Regions from separate parts of the Heyndrickxia sp. NPDC080065 genome, predicted to be linked through region 3. Evidence: riboswitches for the same ligand, from Rfam matches in the RefSeq annotation. Region 3 holds a riboswitch; each other region holds the start of a gene.
What was found. A riboswitch is a leader RNA that binds a small molecule or an ion and turns the genes downstream of it on or off. The one in region 3 is predicted to bind S-adenosylmethionine.

Region 1 (7,680 bases), on a different contig from region 3:
GGCGTTCATTCAACTAGTAAAGAAATTATCGTTCCGTGCATGATTTTGGGTGTTGGCTATGGTTTAGTTATTGGGCCAATTACTATATTAACAGCCTCCTCGTTTGAAGGAGAATTGTTAACCGCCTCCCAAAGTGTTGTGTCTATGTTAAGACAGATAGGTATTGTATTAGCAGTGGCTATTTTTGTCTCAGGCTTAACTCATAATTTAGCTGAAAATAAAGAAAATGTATATCTCTATGCGGAAAAAAAAGTGCATGAGCTTCATGTTGATAAAGCGGAGCAAGTTCAAATATTAAAAGGAATAAAGAAAAGAATACAAAATAAAGACTTAGAATCAAATATAGAAAAGAATCAAGGAACTGATCAAATTGGCTTAAGTCAGAAACAAAAAGAAAGCATGATTCGAGAGAAAGTAAATAATGCCCTAAATGAAGTTCCATTAGAATATAGAGAAATGAAACGGTTAGAAATTACGAAGCAAGTAACGGAAGCGGTTGAAGAAAAGATTGAGAACATAAAGAGAGAAGTTGGTGCATTCTCAGATGATATCACTCATTACGCTGAAAAAGAGATGGCAGTAAGTTTTACCGATTTATATAAAGCGAGTGTACCAATTATTTTGCTCTGTAGTTTAGTCGCTTTTATTTTTCGTAATAGACAACTTAAAGTCGATAAGAGTAACAAACTAAATGTATAGAAATATTAACTTCAAAATTTAGTAAAGAAGTTAAGTTATGAACGATTTATAAAGTAGTTTAAATGATTTTATCAAAACTAAATCGTAAAAAATCATAAAAAATAAGGGATGATATATATTATACACGACTAATATGCATCATCCTTTTTACTTGCTTCACAATCGCGCCCGATGTGGAAAAAACTTTTGAAAATAAGCAAAAAACACCTTCCTCTTAATTATCTTGCACATTTACCTTCAGTGGCTCTAAATCTATATATTTCAGGTACCCTCTATGTTGAGGATAGATCACTAAATATTTAGTATCTCCTATTCCGGTTTCAAATATAGCCGAGTCAGAACCCAATGATCGTAGTGCTTCCGATAAGTCATTTCCTTTATCATCGATAATTTTAAAGTTTAAAAAATCCATTGGAATACTTGTTTTATAATCTAATCGTATATTCGATTTACCAATTATCATTGATTTCATCGTAAAGGAATAGTTTTCGTCTTGAGATGTACTATTTTCGAATGTTAGTGTTTTTAACGGAAGCTGCTTAACCGGTATTTCAAAATGCCAATTACCTTTTACTCCCCCCATATTCTCGAAAGTAATCGGAAGGGTAAAATCTTTTGGAAGTTGTTCATAGATAAATTGCATCTCCATTGCACCTTTGTAATAATCTCCAACCTTTTGCAGATGCGAATCTCGCCCGCCACCGCTCCACTTCATTCCGTCCATTTTATATAGATAGTAGTCAAACTCCGAAATTCCTTTTTCCCACAGCGAAAAACCTTGGTCTAAAACCAACCTACATTTTTCTTCAAACTTGGCCAAGGGTTCTCCTTCAGCTTTAAATGTAATTCCAATATAAATTCCATCATAATAAACACTCGTTAGCGTAATAGTAATACCTTTGTCCGAAGCTGTTTGACTTATTTTTGTTACTAAATTTTTCGCTTCTAGCTCTTTTCCCATTTTCATATCAAAGGACTTATAAATTGATCCTATTACTGGAACACTCGCCAAAACTTTTGTCATTGGAGAAAATACAAATCCTGAAACCAATAGTAGAGAAGCTGCTATGGAAGTAATGGAGACTGCTAACTTTGTTTTCTTTTTATTCTTTTTCTTCCGTCTTCCTTTTTCGATACCTTTATCGATTGCTGTAAATAATTCATCCACAGGTACTTCAATATTTTCCGTTTTTACATTAAACCATTCTTTGTTCATAATAGCTCTCTCCCCCCAATATCTTTTTCAATTCAATTTTGGCACGCCTCAGGTAGGATTTTACTGTTCCTTCAGGTTTATCCATCATTGTTGCGATCATATGTATAGGTAAGCCGTGATAATAGAATAAAATGATGGCTGTTCTATCATTTTCATTTAAACTATTTAGTGCATCAGCAAGGTCGATGTTCTGATGAATTTCGATGACTTTGTGGTCCTGCAAATTGGCTAAAGATTCATAATCAATCGTGGTTAACTTCTTATTTCTTTCCAGTATCCGATAAGCGGTTCGAATCAATATTCTAATAATCCAGGTACTAAAATATTCCGGGTTTTTCAATTTGCCAATAGATTCATATGCTTTACAAACTGTATCTTGGACAACGTCCAAAGCGTCTTCTTTATTCCCTACATATAAAAATGCAGTTCTATACAGTTTACTGCTCTCTTGTTTTAGTAATAATTCAAATGCTTGCTCATCACCTTTTATGGCTTTTTTAACAACATTGATATTTTCCATATTATTGATAACTCCTTTCATAATATTAGAGCAGTATTATTCAGAAAAAGTTTAAACGAAATACGAAAGTAAAATCTAGATCTCTAATACAAAAAAGAACTCCGACCTTTTCAAGAATCTGGACGATTGTTGAACAACAAGAGACTTTTTATTCCACTAAATTAGATTTCCTTGTCAAACTAGAACTTTTTATAAGCCTCTACGTATGTAATTTTCTTTTGCTCAAAAAAAATTATTTTGTGATTACGGTTAATAACTTAAAATTATTTTGATTTTATACCATAATCCAAAAATATCCATAAAAATTTTGTTGATAAGGGAATAAAAATCATGTAATCTTTTATTTGCTGTGACAAAAAAATATAATATTTTTCTTCTTATCAAGAGAGATGGAGGGACTGGCCCGATGAGATCTCGGCAGCGGAACTTAGTGATTAAGTTGCTGTGCCAAATCCAGCAAGCAAAGGCTTGATAGATAAGATGAGTGTTTTATAGATATAAGGCCTCTTCTTGTTGTTTCAAGATGAGGCCTTTTTTTCGGGGCAAAATATGGATAAAAGACGTGTCCTATTTTATTTTTTGGAGGTAGAACAATGAATAAAGGGAATCCATGGGCGCTGATCCCATTTGTTGTTTTTTTGATTTTATTTATTGGTTCAGGAGTTATTACAGGTGATTTTTATGCCTTTCCTGTCATTGTAGCCATTGCCATTTCGGGCGCTGTGGCTCTAGCGATGAATCGAAAAGAACCGTTTGCGCGAAAGGTTGATATTTTTTGCCGAGGCGCAGGAAATTTAAATGTCATGCTGATGGTTGTTATTTTTCTCTTAGCTGGGGCCTTTTCAGAGGCAGCAAAAGGCATGGGGGCAGTGGACTCCACTGTTAACTTTGCTTTATCGGTTGTTCCGGAAAACCTGCTTGTCGTAGGCTTGTTCATCATTGCCGGCTTTATCTCCCTGTCAATGGGTACATCGATGGGAACGATTGTTGCACTGGCGCCAATTGGAGTTGGGATAAGCGAGCATACCGATTTTCCCATGGCTTTAGTAATGGCGGCGATTATTGGCGGTTCGATGTTTGGCGATAATTTATCCTTTATTTCAGATACAACTATTACTTCCGTACGTTCACAAGGTGCACAAATGAAGGATAAATTTAAGGTGAATTTTTGGATTGCGTTGCCAGCAGCTATTATAACGGGCATTATTTTAGGGGTTATCACAATGGGTGACACGGCACAAGTAGAGCATTTGAGCTATAGTTGGGTAAAAATTATTCCCTATGTTTTGGTTATTATTTTTGCGTTAGCTGGAATGAATGTTTTCCTTGTTCTGGCATTAGGGATTGTTCTCGCCGGGGCTGTTGGCTTAGCGGATGGCAGCTATCATTTAATGAGCCTTTTGCAAAAGATTGGCGAAGGAATGGCAGGCATGTATGAAATCGCCTTTCTTGCGATATTAATAGCTGGAATGGTGGAGGTTATTAAATTTAATGGCGGAGTTGACTTTCTGCTTCACCTTGCGACACGAAGGATTAAATCGAAAAAGGGTGCTGAATTTGGTATTGCCGGTCTTGTGGGCCTAACTGATTTATCGACGGCCAATAATACGATTGCTATTTTAATTGCCGGCCCGCTTGCAAAAAATATTGCTGATCAGTATGGGATTGAGCCGCGAAAGTCCGCAAGTATATTAGATATTTTCTCCTGTGCGATCCAAGGCCTTCTGCCATACGGGGCCCAATTCCTGGCAGCCGCAAGCGTAGCCGGAATATCGCCAGTGAGCATCCTGCAATACTCTTTCTATCCAATCCTCATAGGAATATGCGGAATCATCGCTATCCTCATCGGATACCCGACAAAAAATAAAGCCTGAACTTCACTACTTTAAAAGTGTAATCACCTGTTATTCTCTATAGGGAAAGCAGTTGTATTTTTTATAGCTCGTAAAGACAAATTTGTTTGAATCCTGGATATTCCTAACTTGGTTAATTTTCTCACAAACTGACTCAATACAGTCTTTTTATTAAAGGCTGTTTTCGTAAAGGTTGTTGCTTTTTTAGTGATATTTTATTAACAATCTAAGTTGATTGTAGCGGAGGACACTTGACTCCTGCGGGAAAAAGAGGGAAGTGGGAGACCCCACAGGCGGTAACGCCGAGGAGGCTCCCATCCCTCCCCGCGGAAAGCAAGTGTCTGGAGCGGAAATCAACGGACTAAGTTTATAGTCTAAAAACAACAATTTATACGAAAAGAGCCTTATTAAAAAAGCCGTTTTCCCATTAAGAAAACGGCTTCTCCATGTTATAAATTCAATCATTTTTCTTTATCAGACTTGTGTTATCTTAAATTAAATGACCCATGCTATAGTTAGCCCTCTAAACTCTGGTTCTGCGTTTTCTCTTTTACTGAATTTAATTTTAATGCAGAACCTAGTATGATTACCATGCCCACTACTCCAATCCAAACAAGGATAGAAATAGGTGTATTCCAGGACAATCCTTTACCGAAGAAGAACAATTCTCGTAGACCTGCTACCATAAATCGCATTGGCAACCAAGAATAAACCCAATCTTGGTAAAATGTAGACATCATTTCAGGAGCCATTGAAAGTAATGGTGCACCAAAGAAAAGTAATATGACAAAGACAGGTATTCCCTTAATTCCTACCAAAGAAAATACAGCTGATATCATTAGGAAAAAGCTAAATGAAGTAATCGAAAGGAACAAGGCTGTATCTGTAAATTTCGGAATATTTAATCCTACCAACCCATCTGCTATCCAAGTTAATCCAAATCCAACTACTAGAGCAACAATCGCACCCATTAATATTTGAATCATCTTTGCTGCAAGGTTCTCTTTTCGGCTAGTAATCGATAATTTGCTAAAAGCGATATAGATAATAGCGGAACTTGCCATAATTGCCATCCATAGTGGCTGGAATAAGGAAACAGGAGCATTACCGTTTGCACTATTCGTTCCAGTTTCATTAACATTTGTTACTTTTTTTGCAATAGGTTCTACTAATTTAGAAGCCTGTTTTGCTGTTAAAGTTACTCCTTGCTTTTCAAATCCATCAAGTAGTTGGGTACGGACATTGTTGTTCATATTGTCAACAACACCATTCAATATCTGACCTGCCATCGTAGAAGCCATCGTATTCATGCCTTGATTTATAAATATTTGAACTTCAGGCGAAGATGGTGTGGGCGTACGGAGCGATGCTTGCTTAGCACTAAAATCTTTTGGAATGACCAATGCTGCATAATACTTTTGGTTATCTAATCCCTTTCGTACTTCCTCTTTGCTTTTTACTGCCACCCATTTCACAGCAGGATCTTCATCCTTTGTTGTATTCAAATTTTTTTGTATCATGTCCACAATCGTGTTCCCCATATTCATTTTTGGCTGATTAGGAATTTTCACTCCTTCATCTTCATTCACAATGGCAACGGGCAAATTTTTAGGTTGGGGTTGAACTGATGGAAAAAGTGTTAGTGAAAAAATAAATATGATTGCTAATGCAATGATGGGTGATAACATTACCAGTTTGTTCTTAAAAATATTCATTTCCTTCCCTCCATGTTTTTAGATATAATAATCAACAACGTGTTGTTTTATTACACTTCAAATTATAATTTTTGATAAAACACTTATCAATGATCAGAAATAATGGATGTGTCGTATATCCGACACTTCTTCTGAATGTGTTGAAAAAAATTTAGGAGGATTACGGCTTGCGAGATATAAATACGGATTTACGAGTCATTCGTACAAAAGAATCCATCCGAGATGCATTGGTAGAATTGATGGAGGAAAAAGGTTTTGAGGCAATTACGGTTAAGGACATCACAACTAGGGCAAAAATCAATCGTGGAACTTTTTATACCCATTATCAAGATAAATATGATTTAATGGCCAAATGTCAGGAAGAAATTATGAATGGAATGGCTGACATTGTAAAAAACAAATTTCCGGATCTGATTACCGATCTAGACACAAATCCTATGACTACAGCACCCTTTACCATTGCAGTTTCAATTTTTGAATATCTAGATCGAAATAGAGGGTTTATGAAAGCTGTATTGGGTCCAAAAGGAGATTTATCGTTCCAAACAAAATTGAAAAAATTTATGTGGAACACACTTTTTGAAAATAACAAAAATCCAATTGCCAAGCAGACAAATTTGTTAGTTCCAGGTGAATACTTAGTATCCTATATTGCTTCGGCACATATAGGTGTTATTCAACAATGGCTGAATGGTGATAGGCAGGAAGCTCCCCAAGAGATGGCTCGTATTTTATCCATGATAACAATAAATGGTCCTTTCTTTGCGGCGGGCCTGAAAAAGTAAATAGAAGGAAAAAGGGACAGTACCTAGCAAAGTTGTACTGTCCCTTTTTTATTCATATGCTTATTAAACCTGCTTCATTAATGGAAGAAGCAAAAGTTGAAATCTATATTGATCTTCAGCTCTAGCCCCTCTGAAAACAGCGTTACGTTAACTCTACTTCAGCGACTCCACTAGCTCGTTCAAACGGTCCCAAGTTTCGGTGATTCCCTGCAGCATTCCCATGTCCATGACGGTCTTAAGGGCCTCTTCGGAAACATATTCAGCGCGGTTTATCAGCTTTGTCTTTCCACCCAAATCGATGAATTCCAATGTCATCTCGGTCGACGGCATGGAGTCATTCAAATTGCCTTCGGCATCCGAAAAGTAATCGGTGTAGGCGATCTTCTCCGGCTCGATAATCTCCTTATAAACCCCTTTCCCCCAGGCTTCCATACCATAAAATTTACCTAGATTCTGATCGACACACTTCATACAGTAGTGCCAAACGCCTCCCGGACGGAAATCGACGGTACAGACCGGAATCTCCCAGCCCCTCGGCCCCCACCAGCGTTTCAGATGCTCCGGATCTTTAAACATCCTGAATATGAGATCGCGTGGGGCATCGAAAACGCGCTCCAGTACCAATATCCGATCATTCTCTACTCTCGATACCATTGCATTGTTTGACATCTTAATTCCTCCTTGTAAATGAAATGATTTTATAATTTTTCCTTGTTCTGCAATTCCTTCAAATAATCATCTAGATTGTCGAATCTTTCTTGCATTACGTGCTGGAAGGACTGTATCCAAGAATCCAGCGCTTGGAAAGGCTCGGGTCGGAGCTTGTAGATGCGGCGGTTAGCTTCGGCCTGCACTTCCACAATCCCGTTTTCGCTTAGCACTTTTAGATGCT
Region 2 (7,680 bases), on a different contig from region 3:
TTTTCCATTTGGCTATATCATTGGGACATTTATAGTAGGAAGGTTAAGAGAACCAAGAAAGTATTTATATGCAGTAATGGTTTTAGCATTATTTATTGGCGGCTGTACTTACATTATTTTAGGCTTAACTAAAACAATCGCAGTTGCATTATTCATTGAAACGATTGCAGGTATTTCCATGCCGTTTTGGAATGTATACAGTACAACCTTGTATCAACGATTGGTTCCGGAAACAATTTTAGGACAGGTTCTATCCGTACGTTTTCTGCTAACAAAAGCCGCGACGCCTTTAGGGATTTTGTATGGAACCTTTTGTGCATCTACTTTCAGCTTGCCATTCTTGTTCATGTCTGTTGGAGTGATTATTTGTATTGTCTCTGGGATAGGTTTGTTCTACATGGTGATGATCTCTCAAAAGATCGTCGATGAAAAAATTACTCTATAATATCTGGTGGTAAAATAACCATACATTCAAAAATAAAAGCACCATAATCGGTGCTTTTTATACATGAAATATACTATCAAGAACGGTTTCAGGGCTCTCATATTGACGGCCAAAATCACTTCCTGTGTAATAAAAAACAGGATTTTCAAGGTAAGTAGTTAAAGATTTTTCTTTGTCTATTTCCCATTTAAGCTGTTCTAATGCATTTTCAAAAGTATAGGCAGCTAATTGGTTAGGGCGTTTATGTTTAACAGAAATTGAAGCAATTTGCTCTCTCTCTTTCATGATAAAAATATCATCTCCATCATTTGAAAAAGCTTCAAACTCTAGTGAACTATAAGCAGCCTTTACAGAATGATCCTTTTTCTTAACAACAAAGCCTCTTTCTCTAAAATAATCTTCAAAAGTTTGAAGGAACTCTTGAACTTTTTTCTTAATCGTAGGCTCGATGTTATTTTGATATAATTTTACGTTTGTTTCTTTCAACCTAGATAATTCCAATTTTAACGTCTCTATTTGGTCCATTATCATTCTCCTCGTATAAGGTTACTATCTATTTTATCAAAGTCAGGCATTGCATTTCTATATTGAACCTAAATGATCAGTGATCAATCACCTTCTGTTTTCATAAAATATTGCAGGAGGTGCCTGTTATGCCTTATGAGATTCGTGTTTCAACATCTAAACGTCAATTAACACTTTTGAAGGATGGGAAAATTGTTAGAAGTTATCCGATAGGGGTTGGGAAAATGTTAACACCTACACCTAAAGGGTCATATAGAATAATTAACAAACAGCCTAATCCCGGCGGTCCTTTTGGTGTCATGTGGATGGGACTTTCAAGGCCGCATTATGGGATACACGGAACAAATAATCCTGCCTCAATCGGCAAAATTGTTTCACATGGTTGTATCCGAATGTACAACCAAGATGTACTTGCTCTTTCCAAAATAGTACCAATTGGGACGATAGTGAAAATTAGGTAGTTTAAGATATCGGGGTAGAAATTAATTATTTTAAAATAACGTATATGTTGATGATTATGTTGATAAAATCATCTGTAGCTATGGGTGAAGAATTATCTATACGTAGTAAACCGTATATCCTACAGGTCTTTCAAAAAATACAAGATTGTTAAAAATAAAGGCTGTTTTCGTAAAGGTTGTTGCTTTTTTAGTGATATTTTATTAACAATCTGAGTTGATTGTAGCGGAGGACACTTGACTCCTGCGGGAAAAAGAGGGAAGTGGGAGACCCCGCAGGCGGTAACGCCGAGGAGGCTCCCATCCCTCCCCGCGGAAAGCAAGTGTCTGGAGCGGAAATCAACGGACTAAGTTTATAGTCTAAAAACAACAATTTATACGAAAAGAGCCAAAATAAAAAATAAAAAAATGTATTGACTTATTTTTAATTTCGAAATAATATTGAACATATTAAATCGAAAAACTAAATAAATTGACTATTACTTATCCAGAGAGGTGGAGGGACTGGCCCTTTGAAGCCTCGGCAACGGGTTTGCATTTTGCAAATACCGTGCTAATTCCTGCGAATCGGTACAGTATCTGATTCGAAAGATAAGAAGTAGAATGGTTATTACGAACCCTTCTTCTTATCTGTGTGCGGATAAGAAGAAGGGTTTTTTGTGTTTTAAGCTCTTTTCTAATACTTTGTTGCTATTTGTAGCGAAGTAAAAATCGGCAGAGATTTTACGCAGTAAATATCTAGTAGGATTTTTACGGTTGTTTTTGCACTTATACAAAAAGTATGGGATGAAGAAAAGAGCACGAAGTCAATTTGATTAAGAATTGGAGCTATTTACGAAAAGCAACAATCTTTACGAAAACAGTTGTGTTTTAGAAAGAGGAGGGCCAAGCAGCATGATTAAATTTGAAGGTGTTAGCAAAGTTTTTCAATCAAAAGGGAGAGATGTAGCTGCTGTGCAGGATGTTTCCCTGTCGATTGAAAAGGGTGAAATCTTTGGAGTCATCGGCTTTAGTGGTGCCGGAAAGAGTACTTTGCTTAGACTCGTGAATCTACTAGAAAGGCCGACATCGGGAAAAGTGATTGTAAATGATCAAGTAAATCTTTCTTTATCAGAGAAGGATCTTCGAAAAATGAGGCAAAGAATCGGGATGATTTTCCAAACCTTTAATCTATTCAATTCTCGAACAGTGTTTGGAAATGTTGCTTATCCGTTAAAGCTAGCAAAGGTTCCAAAGCAGGAAATAAAACGCAGGGTGACAGAGCTTCTTCAATTTGTCGGGCTAGCTGACAAAGCAAATTATTATCCAGAGCAGCTATCCGGTGGACAAAAACAAAGGGTCGGCATCGCAAGAGCGCTTGCTACTTCTCCGGATATTCTAATCTGTGACGAAGCAACATCTGCTTTAGATCCTGAAACAACCGGTGATATTTTAAATCTATTAAAAAAGGTTAATGAAGAATACAATGTTACCATTCTATTAATTACTCATGAGATGCAGGTTATTCGAAATATTTGTGACCGTGTCGCTGTTATGGAGAATGGCAGAGTGATTGAAGAAGGAACTGTATTTGATATTTTTACAAAGCCAAAAACACAAACGACACAGAATTTTATTAGCTCCGTTTTAAATGACAAAATTTCGCCTAATGTATTTGAAAAGCTGCGATCGAATCAATCTAGTCGTCTATATCGTTTGATTTTTACAGGAGAAGAAACGAGTAAACCTCTGCTTTCTACTATTGCTAAAAGCTATGAGGTAGATGTCAATATTTTGTACGGCAATATAAGTGATATTCAGGAAGTATTAATTGGCAATTTAATTGTCGAATTACAGGGGGCAGATGATGAGGTAAACAAAGCTGTTGGGTATTTACAGAAATATGTTGAAGTAAAGGAGGTTTTCGATCATGCAGGTTGATTGGAATACATTTTGGCCAAGAGTTGTTCAGGCATCAGGACAAACAGTGACAATGGTGATTTTTACCCTTATTTTTGCCACAATCCTTGGTTCGGTGATCGGTTTACTCTTATTTGTCACTCGTAAAGGAAATATATTGGAGAATAAACCAGTTTTCACGATATTAAATATTTTAATTAATATTATTCGTCCGATTCCTTTTATTATTTTTCTAGTAGCTATCAGTCCGATTACCCGTGCAGTGATGGGTTCGACGATTGGGACAGGAGCTGCAATCTTTCCAATGACCATTGCTGCTTCATTCGGAATTGCTAGGGTAGTAGAAAATAATCTCGTATCAATTGATCCTGGGATTATTGAAGCGGCTAAGGCAATGGGAGCAAGTAAGCTTCAAATCATCTTTGGCGTCTTAATTCGTGAAGCTATGGGTCCATTAATTTTAGGTATTACCTTTATAACAGTTGGTTTAATTGACTTTTCAGCAATGGCAGGAACAGTAGGCGGAGGGGGTCTTGGTGATCTAGCAATGACTTACGGATACCAGCGCTTTGATACATCTGTCATGGTGGTTACGGTTGTATTATTAATTATTCTTGTACAAATTGCACAGTTTGTTGGGAACTATTTTGCGAGAATTTTCCTTCGTAGATAATCTATGAAGATTAGTATAAAACATCATAGGAAAAGAGGAAACGAGAATGAAAAAGTCATTTTTATTTAGTATTATTGTGGTTTTATTGATTTCTATTCTTGCAGCTTGTGGCAAAGAAACCGGTGGAAAAGATAGCAAAGTTGTGACTATCGGGGTAACAGGATCTGACGGACAAATGTGGGATATTATTAAAGAAAAGGCGAAAAAAGAAGGAATTACGATTAAATTAAAGGAGTTTTCAGATTATACTATTCCAAACCAAGCTTTAGCTGACGGAGATATTGACTTAAATGCATTTCAACACATTGCGTTCTTAAATCAATTTAAGAAAGAACATAAATTGGATATTACGCCGATTGGAACAACGCAAATTGCACCAATGGGGATCTTTTCTGATAAATATAAATCGCCTGAAGAAATACCAAATGGCGGGGAAATCGCTATCCCAAATGATCCATCTAACCAGGCACGTGCATTACTATTACTACAATCGTCAGGTTTAATCAAATTGAAAGATGATTTCGGTCTATTTGGTGATCCAAGTGGAATCGTAGATAATCCTAAGAAATTAAAAATTACACCAGTTGTCGCACAGCAGACCCCACGTGTATTAAAAGATGTTGCAGCTTCGGTTATCAATAATGGGGTAGCTGGTCAAGCTGGTTTCAATATTACAAAGGATTCTATTTACTTAGAAGATCCAAATAGCGATTCGGTTAAACCTTATATTAATATCATTGCGGCACGTACAAAGGAAAAGGACAACGAAACATACAAGAAAATACTAGAAATTTATCATAGTAAAGAAGTAGAGGATGCAATCAAAAAGGATACAAAAGGTGGATCAATCGTTGTAAATATACCGATAAAAGATCTACAAGCTTTTATTAATTAATCATATCGATTGTTTTCGCAGGGTTAAAAACAAATAAAACCAAGTAAATATGTAAGAATAGTTATAAAAATAGAAAAGGAGAGGATCAAGGGTGACAACGCAAACGGAAAACTTAAGAGAAGTAATTATCAAGAGCATTGAGGATTCGAAGGAGTTTTATATTGAAGCAAGTCATAAGATTCACGAAAATCCTGAAATCGGAAATCAAGAATTTTTTGCATCGAAGACCTTAACAGAAATCTTAGAAAATGCTGGTTTCGAAGTAACCCGGAATGTAGCTGGTCATGAAACTGGATTTGTTGCGAGAAAGGCCTCTACTAAAAATGGTCCAAAAGTTGCCCTTCTAGCGGAGTACGATGCATTACCGGGTTTAGGTCATGCATGTGGTCATAATATTATTGGTACAACCAGTGTGGCAGCAGGTATTGCCTTAGCCGAGGTAGTAGAGGAAACTGGTGGTGAAGTAGTGGTATTTGGTACCCCTGCAGAAGAAGGAGGACCAAATGGCAGTGCAAAAGGCAGCTTCGTTAAACATGGGTTACTAGCTGGTATCGATATTGCACTTATCATTCATCCGGCTGGGAAAACGAGCTTAACAACTCCTTTCCTTGCTGTCGATCCTCTCGATTTTCATTTTTATGGCAGAGCCGCACATGCATCAGGCTCACCTGAAAAGGGGGTCAATGCTTTAGACGCAGTGATTCAATTATTTAATGGTATAAATGCGCTACGCCAGCAATTACCGACAGATGTGAGAATACACGGCATCATTACTCATGGTGGTGATGCTCCAAATATTATTCCTGAATACGCATCAGCTAGGTTTTTTATTCGTGCAAATACGTGGAAGCGTGCTGAAGAAGTATCACAAAAGGTGCGTAAAATCGCTGAAGGTGCTGCGCTTGCTACAGGAAGTACTGTGAAGGTGGAACGATTCCAAAACGAAGTACATGATTTCGTTATCAATGATTCTCTTGATGAAATAGTAGGTAAAGAGTTAGAGCTTTTGGGAGAGAAAGTTATCACAGAAACAGGAAAAGGAGTAGGATCTTCAGATGCTGGAAATGTTAGTCATGTCGTCCCTACAGCACATCCTTGCATCAAAATTGGACCAGATGATTTAATCGGTCATACAAATGAATTCCGCGAATGCGCCGGTTCTCCTCTAGGTGAAAAAGCATTAATAACAGGAGCGAAAGCATTGGCGTTCACAGGATATCGTATTTTAACGGAACCTGATTTGCTTGAAAAAGTCCGTGCTGATTTTGAGGCGGGAATAAAAAATTAAAGAATGATAGATGGAAGAGGTGGTGAAAATGAAAACCACCTCTTTTTTGCGGTTTCCTTTTCATTCCGCATATTCCTTTCTTCGACATTTTTCATCCAAATTTAGCAAATATCATATTTTTAGATGACAAATTTCGCTTTTTCTAAGATAATATAAAAAGTAAATACAAGTTTTTACAACTTAAATAATCGAAAATTGAGGGATTTTATGAATTCAAGATATAGTAAGAAAAAAAGAAAAGTGAGAAAAGGAAGAATCTTCCTTTTTGTCTTTTTAATATTAATTTTAGCTGTAGGAGGCTATGCATATTCTCAATACTATCAAGGTAAGAAACAAGCAGGTAAAGGGATGGTAAAACAAGAGAATATTGAGTTTAATGGAAAAAAAGATGAAAAAGGAAGAATAAACTTTCTATTGCTTGGGGTCGATAAGCGAAAAAATGAAACAAAATCACATACAGATACAATTATGGTCGCACAATACGATCCTAAAAGTGGAGATGTAAAATTAATATCGTTAATGCGTGATATGTTTGTGGATGTTCCAGGTTATAAAAAGTGGAAAATCAATACGGCATTCTTTTTAGGTGGACCGGAGCTGCTTCGACAAACGATTCAACAAACCTTTGGTCTGGATGTCCAATACTATGTTCAGGTAGATTTTAAAGGATTTGAAAAAATTGTTGATACACTTGCACCAGATGGAATTGAAATTGATGTTGAGAAAAAAATGTCCAAAAATATTGGTGTAACATTAGAACCGGGATTACAAAAGTTAAATGGAAAAGAGCTGCTTGGCTATGCTAGGTTCAGACATGATGCTGAAGGTGATTTTGGGCGTGTAGCTCGTCAGCAAAAAGTTATCAATGCTTTGAAAAGTGAAATTCTTAGTGTGAATGGAATTACAAAAGCACCTAAGCTAGTTGGAACGATTCAACCATTTATTCAAACGAATATTAGTACGACAGATAGTATTGCCTTATTAACAAAGGTATTACTAAATCAACCGAAAAAAATTGAAACTTTAACAGTACCTGTGAAGGGTGCCTTTACCGAAGGGCGTTCAGACTACGCAGGTGCGGTATTAGAAATTGATCAGGAAAAAAATAGACAAGCGATCGATGCCTTTTTAAACGGTGATAATACTGAAGAGGCGAATACAACCGATTCACAATCGAATCCGTAATGAAGCTAAAGAAAAAGACCAAATTTTTATGTTTGGTCTTTTTCTTTTATGGAGTTTTATCCTGAGCAGTGGTATTTGTTGGTTAGGAAATACCTTTTCCCTGGATCATTGCCTTGGATGTTTATTGAAACTTCCAAATATTTCTAGATTGTATTTAAATCATTTAAAAAGTGATTCCGATCTCCTTCTTTTTTTATGTTTTTACTTGCTTCTAGAGCGAGATCCTTATAATGGTTGACTTCATTTTTGTTTCCTGCAACTTGATGGGCACGGGCTAAAGCCTCAAATGCAAAAGCTAAATCGAAATCTTCA
Region 3 (7,680 bases):
TCATCTTTAATACCCTCAGTCGAAGAATTTAATGAACAACCACTTATTATTGAAATAATAACTCCTAATATAATAATTTTTTTCATTAGTATTCCTCCTTTACATATATTTTACAGTAAAAAAATAAAAATCATTATTAAATTTTTGTCTTTTTTAGAGTTTCTGGTATTTAATTGATGTATATATTTGCAACATGTTTATTGTTGTCCTTTTTTTATATAAAGTCTTTTGTTACAGGGGCAAAAATGAATGAGCAACATTTTCAAGGAATATTATATCTATCACTATAATGTTAATAAGGGTTCCGTGGACATGCCTTAGTTAAGTAGACGTATAAAAACTAGGAGGACGGTCCAATGGACAAAATCATTTACTCCGTACTAATCTTTCTCCTAGGGCATTTGCAACTGCTTAACTCTCCTATTCGTTCGAGAGCTGGTATCCAGTAACCCTCCATTTTAAAATTGATGTTGGGCACTAGATTGTGGACTAGAAAAATTGAAAACGAAGTGTTAACTAAATTTAAAAAGCTTCACGAAAATTTCATTTGAATAGTAATGAAGAAGCCAGTTCAAAATAACATTAATAATTTGATTTAATATAAGAATTTAGGTGACGCAATTGGTTGATAATGTGAAAAAGTGGACAGGGTTAAAAAAGAAATCAGAAAAAAGACTAAAAAAAGATGATATTACCATTGTGGATACAAATGCGGCAAAAAAAGCAGTGGTAGCTACTGCCCTTGGAAATGCGATGGAATGGTTTGATTTTGGAATTTACTCTTATTTGGCTGTAACGATAGGAAAGGTGTTTTTTTCGGGCGCAACCGGGCCTCTCCAATTAGTGTATTCGTTCGCTACTTTTGCTGTAGCGTTTATCGTTCGTCCTCTTGGCGGGATGTTTTTTGGTATGTTAGGTGATAAGTTAGGACGAAAAAAGATATTAACCATCACTTTAGTGTTAATGTCTCTTTCTACTTTAAGTATGGGTTTGATACCGGGCTATGCAACGATTGGAACGCTTGCTCCTATACTTTTGCTTTTAGCAAGATTGATCCAAGGATTTTCCACAGGCGGTGAATATTCAGGTGCCATGACATTCATCGCGGAATCTTCACCCGATAAAAAAAGAGGTTTTTTTTCAAGCGGGTTAGAAGTGGGAACATTAATAGGATATATTGCTGGATCTGGCATAGTGACGATTCTAAATTATTTGCTTGGACCAGATAAAATGCTGGATTGGGGATGGCGTATTCCGTTCTTTATTGCTGCTCCGATGGGTCTAATTGGTCTTTATTTGAGAAATAATTTAGAGGAGACACCTGTCTTTGAAGCAATGAATGAAGAGAAACACAAAGACAATGAAAGAGGGGTAATAAAAAAAGTTTTTGTTTTTCATTGGCCACAGTTGCTTAAAGGGGTAGTTTTAGTTTTATTTTTTAATGTTGTGGATTACATGTTGTTATCATATATGCCATCATATTTAAATGTTGTCCTAGGTTATGGAGAAGCGAAGGGTCTTTTGTTCATTCTAATTATTATGTTTATCATGATTCCAATTGTTTTACTCATGGGTTATTTCAGTGATCGAATTGGGAATAAACGCCTTATTTTAGGTGGTTTGATTGGACTAATTCTTCTGTCCATCCCATCTTTCAGGATGATTGGAAGTGGGAATAATATGATGGTTTTTTTTGGCCTAATGATATTAGCTATTCTTTTAGCTACCTTCGAAGGGACAATGCCATCCATGCTGCCTTCCTTATTCTTTACAGAAGTAAGATATGTTGCGCTGGCCATTACTTTTAATATTTCGGTTTCCATATTTGGTGGAACAACTCCATTGATGATGGCGTGGCTAATAAAAATAACAGCAAACCCAATGGTACCAGCTTATTATATTATGGCTGCTTGCATTATTGGTATTTTGACAATGTTTTTTGTAAAGGAAACCACCGGAAAAGCGTTGCGGGGCTCAGCACCAGCAGTAGAGGAAAAACAAGAAATTGCAGATATTCTAGAGGATCCGGGGGAGGCCCTGTGGTGGAAAGAGGAAAAAATAAATATTGATGAAAAAATCGCCGAATCGGAAAATGAAAAATAGCTTTTCTTTTACAATAAAAATTTATGAGCTAAAATATGCAACTTTTTTTGCACTTCTTGCATATTTTAGCTTTTTTTCATTCATAAAACATACTGCCATAAACAACATTTTTTAATTGCAAAATACATTTTTGGGAGATTTTAAAACATATTCATCTTTTTAATTTGTAATTAATCCTTTTTTTGTGTGTAATCTTATTTAAATAAAAAGGAATTTCTCAGTTCAGTAAAGAAATAAATTTTAAATGCTTTTCATGTAAGGATAGAGCATCCACATAATACTCGAATTGAAGGAATACAAATGAAGCACGCTATCCAGATGATGAACGAATGGTTGCAGCATCGAAATGTGTTGGAGAAACTGTTAGAACAAATAAACGATGAACAAATTAATTTTAAGCCTTGGGATGGTGCAGTGATAAAATGTTCCTTTATTTCCCCGTATTGATAGCTGTTTCGCTTATTATTAAACTTAGTTTTAAACGGCCTAACCATTTCTCTGAATCACTTATATTGCTATTGATACTATTAATATCTTCACAATACTCTAATCCTTCTACAGATCGATAATCTACTTTTAGATTCCCAATTCTATGAATAATCATTGCCCATTCGGCATCAGTCATTTTTCCTTTGGAATATTTATTTAAGTATTTAGCACATACTCTTGAGAAAGCAGATGATCCGGCTGTTATGTCGGCTTTTTTTCCAATTTCTAAAGAAAAAATCTTGTTTGTAATTTTCTCCGTTTCTATCCATTCAATGGGGTGAGTATTCAACGCTCTTTCGGTACGACCTAGAATTAAATAATGATACTTAGGGATGTCGGAAACAACCTTTTTTAATTCATTCAAATGATTTTTACCCCAAGTAAGAATTCGGTCAAAATCACAGTAATGAAAATATTGGCTTTCACCTGATAGACCAAATTTTAATACTTCACGTCGTGCATGGGCAGCACCTTGTTTTGGTATTATTTTTATCCTAAAGTTACTTTTTTCAATTTCTTTTATGAGTGTAATAGAAGATTCATCACTTATTGTTATAAAAATTTCCGAATAAATTTCCTCAAAATTTTTATGTAAGTCCATAAATAGGTCTATATTCCGTCCATTAGGATCATGAGTAACGGTTAGAAGGGCTGTCTTAGCCATAGGATACACCTCATTTTTACTAAAATTACTATATTATTTCTTCACGTTTTCCAAAAACTCCTTTTGAATTTAACTTTTTAAAAAAGAGTATGGATAGAAGTAAAAACAATTTTATATTGATATCGAATAAAATCAGTATTACAATAAAACTGTAATTGGTGTATATGGTGTATATGTGTAACATAAACAGTTATAAAAAAAGAGGTTCTTTTATGAAAATAATACTTAAAAATGTGTCCGATCAGCCTTTATATCAACAAATTAAAGATCAAATTAAAACCGCAATTCTTCAACAAGAATTAATAGAAGGTGAGCAGCTTCCCTCTATACGTTCTTTAGCAAATGATCTGCATGTAAGTGTATTAACTACTAAAAGAGTATATGAAGAATTGGAAAAAGAAGGATTTATTATAACAAAGGTCGGAAAAGGTTCTTATGTTGCTCCAGAAAACCTAGACATGCTGCTGGAATCCAAAAGACAAATGGTTGAAACACAATTAATAGAAGCTTGGAAAACAGCGAAGATGGTCGGTATTTCGAAAGACGAATTTTATTTAATGATGGATTTACTTATTGAAGAGGATGATTAGAAATGGAAACGTTATTAGAAGTAAAAAATCTGAATAAAACGTTTAAAAATTTTAAATTAGATAATGTAAGTTTTACTCTTGAAGAAGGCTGTATCACTGGTTTTATTGGTGTAAATGGAGCAGGGAAAACGACTACAATTAAAGCGATACTTAGCTTAATATTAAAGGATTCTGGTTATATCAATTTTTTAGGTGAAAATATCGATAAAAAAGAGGGGGCCTTTAAAGATCGAATTGGTGTGGTAATGGATGAAGGCTATTTCTACGAAGAATTAACCTTAAAAGAAATGAAAAGTGTTATTGCCCCTGCCTATACAAAATGGGATGAACCCGTCTTTAAATACTATATAGACAAGTTCAAGTTAAATCTTAATCAAAAGATTTCTACGTTATCTAAAGGAATGAGAATGAAATTTGCGATTGCTTTAGCTCTTTCCCACCATGCTGATTTATTGATTATGGATGAACCGACAAGTGGTTTAGATCCTTTAGTCCGTAGTGAACTAATGGAAATCCTTTTAGAATTTATGAAGGAAGAAGGGAAAAGTGTATTTTTTTCCACACATATTACATCTGATTTAGAAAAAGTTTCAGATGTACTTATTTTAATAGATGAAGGAAGAATTTTATTAAATGAAGATAAGGATGAACTATTAGATAGACACGCTTGGATTAAAGGGGACAAAGCCTTAATTAACGAATATACGAAGAATTTATTTAAAAGCTTGCATTTATCTCCATATGGTTTTGAAGGACTTACAGATAAATTATCAATAGTTAAAGAACAAATGTATCAGATCATCATTGAAAAACCGACAATTGAGCAAATCATGTTAGCTTATATAGGAGGTCATTAAAAATGTTATTTAGTCTTGTAAAAAAAGATCTGTTACTAGCGAAAAAATACTTAATGTTTATGACTATATTTTCATTTGTTTCTCCTCTATTAATTGCTTCAAGATCAAGTTTTAGTGATACTGGTTTTGTTAGTTTACTTATTACCGTTTTATTAACAGAATATATATTGTATATTTCCATTTCAAGTTTAGAAGATAAATCCAAAGGAGCTGCTCTTCTTTGTACAACACCATATAAACGTAATGGTGTGATAAAAGCTAAATATCTTTTAATTCTTATTATTTTTATGTGCTGTTTCATTCTATATACTATATTAACCTACTTAGGGATATCACCAAATATTCAACAAATGAGTATTACAAAAATAGGTACTATTATGCTTGTATTATCTATTTTTTTTGGAATATTAATACCTGTCCAAGTCAAATTTGGATATGAAAAAACGAAATATATTGGTTTTATAATTGTATTTTTAACGCCCTTTGTCCTGCCGAATTTGATTAAATGGTATACATCATCTAATCTTTCGATTAATTTTACTATTTCATTATCGCAAAATATTTATGGTTGGATTCCTTTTGTTCTATCGTTAATTATTGGGTATATTTCGATGCAAGTATCTATAAGGATCTACTCAAAAAAAGATCTGTAAAGATATAATAAGCATTCTTTTATCAAGTCTAAAAAGCCTCTCCACATTGTGAAGAGGCTTTAAGTATAACTATTTAAAATTGGTCCACCGGATGGAGTCAATCCCACTATGTGGATGGACTTGAGATTGAATTTTAAAATATTCATATTCTAAATCGGATAAAGTCAACTCAAAAAGATGTTTGCCATCTTTTTTATATTGATCATGCTCAATCAATTTACTAATTAATTCGTTTCGTCTATTTTCTACAGCTTCTTTAAGAAATTTTCCCATTGAAAATCCTCTCCTTCTGATTATTTTGGTTACAATTAAATATTTTTAAAAGATAAGAAGAGGATTCAGTAAATAATTTATAACCTCAACTTATCTTTCAAGCATAAAGCTTGCAGGAATTAGCACAGGATTCCAAAAGAATCTGCTGCTGAGGTTTCATCGGGCCAGTCCCTCCACCTCTCTTGATAAGTTTTAAAATATTTGCTTGTTACTCGTTTAACAAAAGAGACATTTCTTAATATTAGCTTAAATCCTATTATGCCGATTTGTCAACTAAGATTTATTTTTTTGTAATTAAACAATAAATTCTTACACTTGAAGGTTTAGTGGAGCTAAAGAAGGAATTTTTAAAGTAATCAAGAATATAAAGGTACAAGGTAAAAGCGGGGGCTTGAAACAACATCAATGATTTATTTACAACCGATTGCGAGGATAATTACCTATCTTCGAATGCCGATTCCGACAAATTGTAGTTTTTAGAACAAGGAAATTTTTATTGTAGGAGAGATAACCAATGAATTTAGGAACTCCAATTGCAAAAGGAAATACAGCAAAAATCTATCTTTACGAAAACAGGATTATCAAAGTATTTAACGACCATTTACCGGATACTGAATCTTCATATGAAGCATTTAAGCAAAAATATGCCTATTCGTGTGGACTTTCTGTACCAAAAATATTGGATGTTACAAAAATAAATGGAAAACAAGCTATCATAATGGAATATATTAAGGGGAGAACAATAGGTGATATCCTATCCGAAAATATGGAACAAGCAGAATATTACATGAGTATTTCCGTTGATATACAACAAAAAATTCATATGATTGCAGGTGATTCTCTTGAACCCATGTCTGAAAAATTACGTCGTCAAATAGAATCTGGCAGTTTGGATCAAAGACATAAGACTGCTTTAATTCAAAAATTGGATATGATGAAATTTGAGAAAAGGCTTTGTCATGGAGATTATCATTTTTTTAACTTGATTATGTCAGATAATAAAGTAACGATAATAGATTGGGTTGATTCTAGTTCAGGTGATATTCGTGCCGATGTATATCGCACATATCTTTTGTATTCACAGATTTCAGAAGAATTAGCTGAAATGTATTTAAGAATTTATTGTGAGAAAAGCGGTTTATCAAAAGATGAAGTATTTGAATGGGCTCCAATTATTGCTGGTGCAAGACTATCGGAAAATGTATTATCAGAGAAATCTGAACGCCTTATAGAGATAGTAAATCATTACTGTCCCATTTAAATATCGATTTAGTACTGATGGCAACGGTCAATTGATTGACACAAGTGGCAGTGATCCCATCTGTAAAAAATCTGATCTCAATAATACTAATAATCGGTAAAATCTCGTGGAACCCTTAATTAATTGAGGATACTAAATTAATTTTATATTAGATAAGACCGGGAAGACTACTTAATATGCTTTTCCCGGTCTATTATTTATTGATAAGTTAAGTTCATCTCTAATTCTATCAAAATCTTATTAATTCTTATTCGGAATGGCAAATGATACCGTTGTTCCTTTATTGGGCTCACTAACGATAGATAAGCCTTGACCGTACAATTGTATCAATCGTCGATTAGTATTTGAAAGTCCAATTCCTCTTTTTCCATTTACTGTTGAACTCAATAATTGGATTACTTTTTCTTGTTCCATGCCCTTCCCATTATCTTTTACTTCTACTAGTGTGAAGCTTTCATTACGAGTTATCCGTATATTGACAGTACCACCTTTGCTCTGGCTTAGGATGCCATGTTTAACGGCGTTTTCAATTAACGGCTGGATGGTAAGAGGAGGGAGATGTAAGTTGATGTTGGGCTCAACATCCCATACGATAGACAATCTATCTCCAAACCGTACTTTTTCAATATACGAATAGGCTTCTGCAAGCTCCAGTTCATGTGTAAGTGAGACAAGTTCACCTGTGTTTAGTGAATCAAAGCTGAATTGTAAAAATGAAGCAAAGGCGTGAACTAGATTTTGCATCTTTTCTATGTCGATTTCACTAAGTGCCATAATTGAATTAAGCGTG

Region 1: linked by a shared signal. The riboswitch ahead of ACQKP0_RS22695 (Na+/H+ antiporter NhaC family protein) and the one ahead of ACQKP0_RS13570 (Fur-regulated basic protein FbpA) in region 3 are both predicted to bind S-adenosylmethionine.
Region 2: linked by a shared signal. The riboswitch ahead of ACQKP0_RS02945 (methionine ABC transporter ATP-binding protein) and the one ahead of ACQKP0_RS13570 (Fur-regulated basic protein FbpA) in region 3 are both predicted to bind S-adenosylmethionine.

What each region holds. Positions count from the first base shown of each region.
Region 1 covers NZ_JBNNWS010000025.1:15,131-22,810, reverse strand. Annotated here, with positions in the region: gene ACQKP0_RS22710 (MFS transporter) at 1-699, shown strand, start outside; gene ACQKP0_RS22705 (DUF4179 domain-containing protein) at 914-1,915, opposite strand; gene ACQKP0_RS22700 (sigma-70 family RNA polymerase sigma factor) at 1,896-2,435, opposite strand; SAM riboswitch class I at 2,810-2,917, shown strand; gene ACQKP0_RS22695 (Na+/H+ antiporter NhaC family protein) at 3,029-4,309, shown strand; partial or broken gene ACQKP0_RS22690 (Lrp/AsnC family transcriptional regulator) at 4,333-4,446, opposite strand; gene ACQKP0_RS22685 (YhgE/Pip domain-containing protein) at 4,804-5,997, opposite strand; gene ACQKP0_RS22680 (TetR/AcrR family transcriptional regulator) at 6,171-6,788, shown strand; gene ACQKP0_RS22675 (SRPBCC domain-containing protein) at 6,942-7,457, opposite strand; gene ACQKP0_RS22670 (ArsR/SmtB family transcription factor) at 7,487-7,680, opposite strand, start outside.
Region 2 covers NZ_JBNNWS010000002.1:158,201-165,880, reverse strand. Annotated here, with positions in the region: gene ACQKP0_RS02960 (MFS transporter) at 1-445, shown strand, start outside; gene ACQKP0_RS02955 (hypothetical protein) at 503-970, opposite strand; gene ACQKP0_RS02950 (L,D-transpeptidase) at 1,099-1,431, shown strand; SAM riboswitch class I at 1,909-2,026, shown strand; gene ACQKP0_RS02945 (methionine ABC transporter ATP-binding protein) at 2,323-3,348, shown strand; gene ACQKP0_RS02940 (methionine ABC transporter permease) at 3,338-4,000, shown strand; gene ACQKP0_RS02935 (MetQ/NlpA family ABC transporter substrate-binding protein) at 4,047-4,895, shown strand; gene ACQKP0_RS02930 (M20 family metallopeptidase) at 4,987-6,183, shown strand; gene ACQKP0_RS02925 (LCP family protein) at 6,391-7,368, shown strand; gene ACQKP0_RS02920 (hypothetical protein) at 7,512-7,680, opposite strand, start outside.
Region 3 covers NZ_JBNNWS010000010.1:70,861-78,540, forward strand. Annotated here, with positions in the region: gene ACQKP0_RS13535 (S26 family signal peptidase) at 1-86, opposite strand, end outside; gene proP (glycine betaine/L-proline transporter ProP) at 622-2,103, shown strand; gene ACQKP0_RS13545 (hypothetical protein) at 2,404-2,550, shown strand; gene ACQKP0_RS13550 (hypothetical protein) at 2,534-3,256, opposite strand; gene ACQKP0_RS13555 (GntR family transcriptional regulator) at 3,469-3,846, shown strand; gene ACQKP0_RS13560 (ABC transporter ATP-binding protein) at 3,849-4,703, shown strand; gene ACQKP0_RS13565 (ABC-2 transporter permease) at 4,706-5,356, shown strand; gene ACQKP0_RS13570 (Fur-regulated basic protein FbpA) at 5,426-5,629, opposite strand; SAM riboswitch class I at 5,717-5,821, opposite strand; gene ACQKP0_RS13575 (aminoglycoside phosphotransferase family protein) at 6,144-6,890, shown strand; gene ACQKP0_RS13580 (ATP-binding protein) at 7,131-7,680, opposite strand, start outside.